One region of the Streptomyces griseobrunneus genome, then DNA from elsewhere that is predicted to be linked to it. Evidence: predicted binding sites of a transcription regulator. Region 1 holds the regulator's gene; the other holds the start of a gene.
What was found. Region 1 encodes HrcA, which represses chaperone genes, less so after heat shock. Its sites were predicted from a motif close to TTNGCACTCNGNNNNNCNGAGTGCNAA; they were not measured.

Region 1 (3,409 bases):
CCGGACGAACGCCGCGTCCACCACCGCCCCGTGCCCCGGCACGTACACCGCGCCCTCGCCGCCCAGTTCGAGCAGCCGGTCCAGGGCGGCCGGCCAGCGGGAGGTGATCGCGTCCCGGCCCGCCTGCGGTTCGCCCGACTCCTCCACCAGGTCCCCGCAGAGCACCACCGGAGGCTCGCCGTCCGTCCCCGGCACCAGCACCGCGAGGTCATGGCCGCTGTGGCCCGGGCCCACGTTGGCCAGCAGCACCTGACGGCCGCCGCCCAGGTCCAGCGTCCACTCGCCGGTCACCTCGTGGTGCGGCACCACCAGCGTGTCCACCGCCCGGTGCGCCTCCTCCTCCGAGAGCCCGTGGTGCACGGCCGACCCGGTCAGCTCGTCCGCCGAGCGCCGCAGCAGGGCGGTGATGCCCACCGCCCCGTACACCTGGGCCCCGGCGAACGCCGCCGTACCCAGCACATGATCGAAGTGGGGGTGGCTCAGTGCGATATGCGTCACCCTCCGGCCGAGCAGGGCCTCGGCCTGCCTCCGCAGCTCGACGCCCTCGCGCAGGGTCGAGCCGGTGTCGTACAGCAGCACACCGCCGGGCCCGGCCACCAGCGCGACCGTGGCGTCCCAGCCCGGCAGGCGCCGCCGCCCGATACCGTGGCCCAACCGCTCCCAGCCGAAGTCTTCCCAAGAGACGTCCATGGGACGACGCTATCGGGGCGACCCGCGCGGTCCGGTGGCGGCGTGGCCGGTCGCCCTTGCCCCTGCCCCACCCCACCCCCGTACACTGACCGGGGGGTAACTGGCACTCGTACGCACCGAGTGCCAACAGGCACCGGGAAACAACAGCTGGAGGTGTGCGCCATGCTCAGCGAACGCAGACTGGAAGTGCTGCGCGCCATCGTCCAGGACTATGTCGGCACCGAGGAGCCCGTCGGCTCCAAGGCGCTCACGGAACGGCACCAGCTGGGGGTCTCCCCAGCCACCGTCCGCAACGACATGGCGGTGCTGGAGGACGAGGGCTTCATCGCGCAGCCGCACACGAGCGCGGGCCGCATCCCCACCGACAAGGGGTACCGCCTCTTCGTCGACAAGCTCGCCGGCGTCAAGCCGCTCTCCTCGCCCGAGCGCCGGGCCATCCAGAACTTCCTCGACGGCGCGGTCGACCTCGACGACGTGGTCGGCCGGACCGTACGGCTGCTCGCGCAGCTGACCCGGCAGGTCGCGGTGGTGCAGTACCCCTCGCTGACCCGCTCGACGGTCCGGCACGTGGAACTGCTCTCGCTCGCCCCCGCCCGGCTGATGCTGGTCCTGATCACGGACACCGGCCGGGTCGAACAGCGTATGATCGACTGCCCCGCGCCCTTCGGCGAGGCATCGCTCGCGGATCTGCGTGCCCGGCTCAACAGCCGGGTCGTCGGACGCCGCTTCGCGGATGTCCCGCAGCTGGTGCGGGAGCTGCCGGAATCCTTCGACAGCGAGGACCGCGGAACGGTTTCCACGGTCCTTACCACCCTCCTCGAAACCCTGGTCGAGGAGACGGAGGAGCGGCTGATGATCGGCGGCACCTCCAACCTCACCCGCTTCGGGCACGACTTCCCTGTGATGATCCGGCCGGTGCTGGAAGCACTGGAGGAGCAGGTCGTCCTGCTGAAGCTGCTGGGTGAGGCCACGGACTCAGCCATGACCGTACGGATCGGGCACGAGAACGCCCACGAGGGCCTCACGTCCACGTCCGTCGTTGCGGTCGGCTACGGTTCGGGCGACGAGGCAGTCGCCAAACTCGGCGTGGTCGGACCGACCCGCATGGACTACCCCGGAACGATGGGAGCGGTACGCGCAGTGGCACGTTACGTCGGACAGATCCTGGCGGAGTCGTAAGTGGCCACGGACTACTACGCCGTACTCGGCGTGCGCCGCGACGCATCTCAGGACGAGATCAAGAAGGCATTCCGTCGGCTCGCACGCGAGCTGCACCCGGATGTCAACCCGGATCCGAAGACCCAGGAGCGGTTCAAGGAGATCAACGCCGCTTACGAGGTGCTCTCGGACCCGCAGAAGAAGCAGGTCTACGACCTCGGCGGCGACCCGCTCTCCGCCAACGGCGGTGGCGGCGGCGCGGGCGGTTTCGGAGCCGGTGGCTTCGGCAACTTCTCCGACATCATGGACGCGTTCTTCGGAACTGCCTCGCAGCGCGGGCCCCGCTCGCGCACCCGCCGCGGCCAGGACGCCATGATCCGGCTGGAGATCGACCTCTCCGAGGCGGCCTTCGGCACCACCAAGGACATCCAGGTCGACACGGCCGTCGTCTGCAACACCTGCAGCGGCGAGGGCGCCGCCCCCGGCACCTCCGCCCAGACCTGTGACATGTGCCGCGGTCGCGGCGAGGTCTCGCAGGTCACCCGGTCCTTCCTGGGCCAGGTCATGACCTCGCGCCCCTGCCCGCAGTGCCAGGGCTTCGGCACGGTCGTGCCCACCCCGTGCCCGGAGTGCGCCGGCGACGGCCGCATCCGCTCGCGGCGCACGCTCACCGTCAAGATCCCGGCGGGCGTCGACAACGGCACCCGTATCCAGCTCGCCGGTGAGGGCGAGGTCGGCCCCGGCGGCGGCCCGCCCGGCGACCTGTACGTCGAGATCCACGAGCTGCCGCACGCCGTCTTCCAGCGGCGCGGCGACGACCTGCACTGCACGGTCACCATCCCGATGACCGCTGCGGCCCTCGGAACCAAGTGTCCGCTGGAGACCCTGGACGGCCTGGAGGAGATCGACATCCGGCCCGGCACCCAGTCCGGCCAGTCCGTCCCGCTGCACGGGCGGGGCATCACGCACCTGCGCGGCGGCGGCCGGGGCGACCTGATCGTGCACGTCGAGGTGACGACCCCCTCCAAGCTCGACGCGGAACAGGAGCGGCTGCTGCGGGAGTTCTCCAAGCTGCGCGGCGAGGAGCGCCCCTTGGGCCAGTTTCAGCCAGGTCAGCAGGGGCTCTTCTCCCGGCTGAAGGACGCCTTCAACGGCCGCTGAAGCGTTTTCCGCCTTTCACCGCACCGCCCATCGGTTCCGTACCGGTGGGCGGTGCGGCGTTCGGAGGGAGAACCGGTCACGCCGAACGCTGGCTGATTCGGCCCCTGTGCGACCGACGTGGCACGATGCCGTCATGTCCTCCGCGTTGACCGATCTCTGCCGGTATCCGATCGTGCAGGCCCCGATGGCGGGCGGCGCTTCCGGACCTAAGCTCGCCGCGGCCGTCGCCGAGGCGGGCGGGCTCGGATTCCTGGCCGCCGGGTACAAAACGGCGGACGGCGTGTACAACGAGATCAAACAGCTGCGCCGGCTCACCGGCGGGCCGTTCGGCGTCAACCTCTTCATGCCGCAGCCCGCGCTCGCCGACCCCAGCGCCGTCGAGGTCTACCGCCACCAGCTG
Region 2 (3,409 bases), 2.1 Mb from region 1:
GACGTCAACCGCTTCTGCTCCGAGCTCATCGGCGACCCGCTCGGCGAGGGCTGGGGCTTCGTCAACGTCAACCTGCGCCCGTACTACGGCGAGGGCTCCAAGACCCTGGCGTACGAGATCTGCGAGCAGCTCGGCTGGCGGCTGCCCGACCAGATCGTCATCCCGATCGCGTCCGGCTCCCAGCTGACGAAGATCGACAAGGGATTCCAGGAGCTCATCAAGCTGGGCCTCGTCGAGGACCGGCCGTACAAGATCTTCGGCGCCCAGGCCGAGGGCTGCTCCCCGGTCTCCGCCGCCTTCAAGGCCGGCCACGACGTGGTCCGCCCCCAGAAGCCGAACACCATCGCCAAGTCCCTGGCCATCGGCAACCCGGCGGACGGCCCGTACGTCCTCGACATCGCCCGCCGCACCGGCGGCGCGGTGGACGACGTGAACGACGAGCAGGTCGTCGACGCGATCAAGCTGCTGGCGCGCACCGAGGGCATCTTCGGCGAGACCGCGGGCGGGGTGACGCTCGGCGTGACGAAGAAGCTGATCGAGGCCGGTGTGATCGACCCGACGCTCACCACCGTCGTCCTGAACACCGGTGACGGGCTCAAGACGCTCGACGCGGTCTCCGCGACCTCGCAGGCGACGGCCACCATCAAGCCGAGCCTGGACGCGTTCCGCGCCGCGGGCCTCGCCTCCGCCTGACCCACCGGGTCCGAGTCCGCTTCCGAAGCAAGAAGGGCACCCACCATGAGCGTCAAGGTCCGTATCCCCACCATCCTCCGCACGTACACGGGCGGCCAGGCCGAGGTCCCGGCGGAGGGCACGAAGCTCTCCGAGGTCATCGAGTCCCTGGAGAAGGACCACCCGGGCATCGCGGCCCGCGTCCTGGACGACCAGGGCAAGCTGCGCCGCTTCGTCAACGTGTACGTCAACGACGACGACGTGCGCTTCGAGGGCGGCCTGGAGACGGTCACGCCCGACGGCGCCGGTATCTCGATCATCCCGGCCGTGGCCGGCGGTTGCTGAACTTCTCCGGGGGCCGCCGCGCCCTCTCCTGAACGCAGTTGCCCCCTCCGCCACACAGAGCGGAGGGGGCAATTCTGCATGGTTGAGCACGGTAGAGTTGGGGAAGCCCCCTTCGCTGCGTGTGCCGCCCGCATATGAGAATGCGCCCGGCCCCGATAAGAAGCAGCCAAAGTACGTGAACCCCTTGTGGCATAAGTGGCCTTTGCCTGGCCCGACTTGCCCGTAAATCTCAGCAATCCCACATATTCGGGCGTTCGCCTGTGCCCAGAATTCTCGTCCGATTGACCTGTTGCAGAGGGCAGTTGGGCGGATACATTCGGCCGCGGTCGACGCGCTGCGGCGCCGCACACCCTCTCCTGTCGGAGGGTGAGTTCCGACCCGGGCCCGCGAAGTGCGGTCCCGTGCAAGGGCCAGTTATAGGGGAGTTAGGCATGGCTCAGGGCACCGTCAAGTGGTTCAACGCGGAGAAGGGGTACGGCTTCATCGCGGTCGACGGTGGTGCGGATGTTTTCGTCCACTACAGCGCGATCCAGATGGACGGGTACCGCACCCTCGAAGAGGGTCAGCGAGTTGAATTCGAGATCTCGCAGGGCCAGAAGGGGCCCCAGGCCGACATGGTCAAGCTCGCCGTCGGCTGAGCTCGGCGCGGCCGTCCGACGTCACTACTCACGCACGTAGGGCCCGACCCCCGGATCAGGGGGTCGGGCCCTACGTGCGCCCCGGCGCGTGGCCCGGCGCGGTGTGACCGCGCTGTCCCCATCCGGGCCCCATCCGGGCCGCATCCGAGGGGGACGCTTGCACTCGCAGGGGTCGAGTGCTAATCATTGGCGTTAGCACTCTCCAGGTGAGAGTGACAGAAACTTGGACCGGGCCGGTGAGGCCCGCAGGCGCGGTGGGGCAAGGAACCACCACGCAGGCAGGCCGTCCGTCGCGGGCGCCTCTCGGTCCGGAGAATCCACCCCTGTCCGGGAGGACCACTTCACATGGCCAAGATCATCGCGTTCGACGAGGAGGCACGGCGCGGTCTCGAGCGCGGGATGAACCAGCTCGCCGACGCCGTCAAGGTCACCCTCGGCCCCAAGGGCCGTAACGTCGTCCTCGAGAAGAAGTGGGGCGCGCCCACGATCACCAACGATGGTGTTTCCATCGCCAAGGAGATCGAGCTCGAGGACCCGTACGAGAAGATCGGTGCGGAGCTGGTCAAGGAGGTCGCCAAGAAGACGGACGACGTCGCCGGCGACGGTACGACCACCGCCACCGTTCTGGCTCAGGCTCTCGTTCGCGAGGGTCTGCGCAACGTCGCCGCAGGCGCCAACCCGATGGCCCTCAAGCGGGGCATCGAGAAGGCCGTCGAGGCCGTCTCCGCCGCTCTGCTGGAGCAGGCCAAGGACGTGGAGACCAAGGAGCAGATCGCTTCGACGGCCTCCATCTCCGCCGCCGACACCGAGATCGGCGCCAAGATCGCCGAGGCGATGGACAAGGTCGGCAAGGAAGGCGTCATCACCGTCGAGGAGTCCCAGACCTTCGGTCTGGAGCTCGAGCTCACCGAGGGTATGCGCTTCGACAAGGGCTACATCTCGGCCTACTTCGCCACCGACATGGAGCGTATGGAGGCGTCGCTCGACGACCCGTACCTCCTGATCGTCAACTCGAAGATCGCCAGCGTCAAGGACCTGATCCCGCTGCTGGAGAAGGTCATGCAGTCGGGCAAGCCCCTGCTGATCATCGCCGAGGACGTCGAGGGCGAGGCGCTCTCCACCCTGGTCGTCAACAAGATCAAGGGCACGTTCAAGTCCGTCGCCGTCAAGGCTCCGGGCTTCGGCGACCGCCGCAAGGCCATGCTCGCGGACATCGCCATCCTCACCGGTGGCACCGTGATCTCCGAGGAGGTCGGTCTCAAGCTGGAGAACGCCGGCCTGGACCTGCTCGGCCGGGCCCGCAAGGTCGTCATCACCAAGGACGAGACCACGATCGTCGACGGCGCGGGTGACAGCGACCAGGTTCAGGGTCGCGTCAACCAGATCCGTGTCGAGATCGAGAACTCCGACTCGGACTACGACCGCGAGAAGCTCCAGGAGCGCCTCGCGAAGCTGGCCGGCGGCGTGGCCGTCATCAAGGCCGGCGCCGCCACCGAGGTGGAGCTCAAGGAGCGCAAGCACCGCATCGAGGACGCGGTGCGCAACGCCAAGGCCGCCGTCGAGGAGGGCATCGTCGCCGGTGGTGGCGTGGCTCTGCTCCAGGCCTCGGCAGTCTTCGACAAGCTCGACCTCACGGGTGACGAGGCGACCGGCGCCAACGCCGTGAAGCTTGCGCTGGAGGCCCCGCTCAAGCAGATCGCCGTCAACGGTGGTCTCGAGGGTGGCGTCGTCGTGGAGAAGGTCCGCAACCTGCC

Region 2: the regulator HrcA is predicted to act here: its motif matches at 1,812-1,838, upstream of groL (chaperonin GroEL).

Annotation. Positions count from the first base shown of each region.
Region 1 covers NZ_CP177080.1:5,591,144-5,594,552, forward strand. The annotation lists gene ACK8N7_RS25300 (MBL fold metallo-hydrolase) at 1-690, opposite strand, end outside; gene hrcA (heat-inducible transcriptional repressor HrcA) at 853-1,869, shown strand; gene dnaJ (molecular chaperone DnaJ) at 1,870-3,009, shown strand; gene ACK8N7_RS25315 (nitronate monooxygenase) at 3,143-3,409, shown strand, end outside.
Region 2 covers NZ_CP177080.1:3,506,130-3,509,538, reverse strand. The annotation lists gene thrC (threonine synthase) at 1-693, shown strand, start outside; gene ACK8N7_RS15875 (MoaD/ThiS family protein) at 739-1,017, shown strand; gene ACK8N7_RS15870 (cold-shock protein) at 1,449-1,655, shown strand; gene groL (chaperonin GroEL) at 2,001-3,409, shown strand, end outside.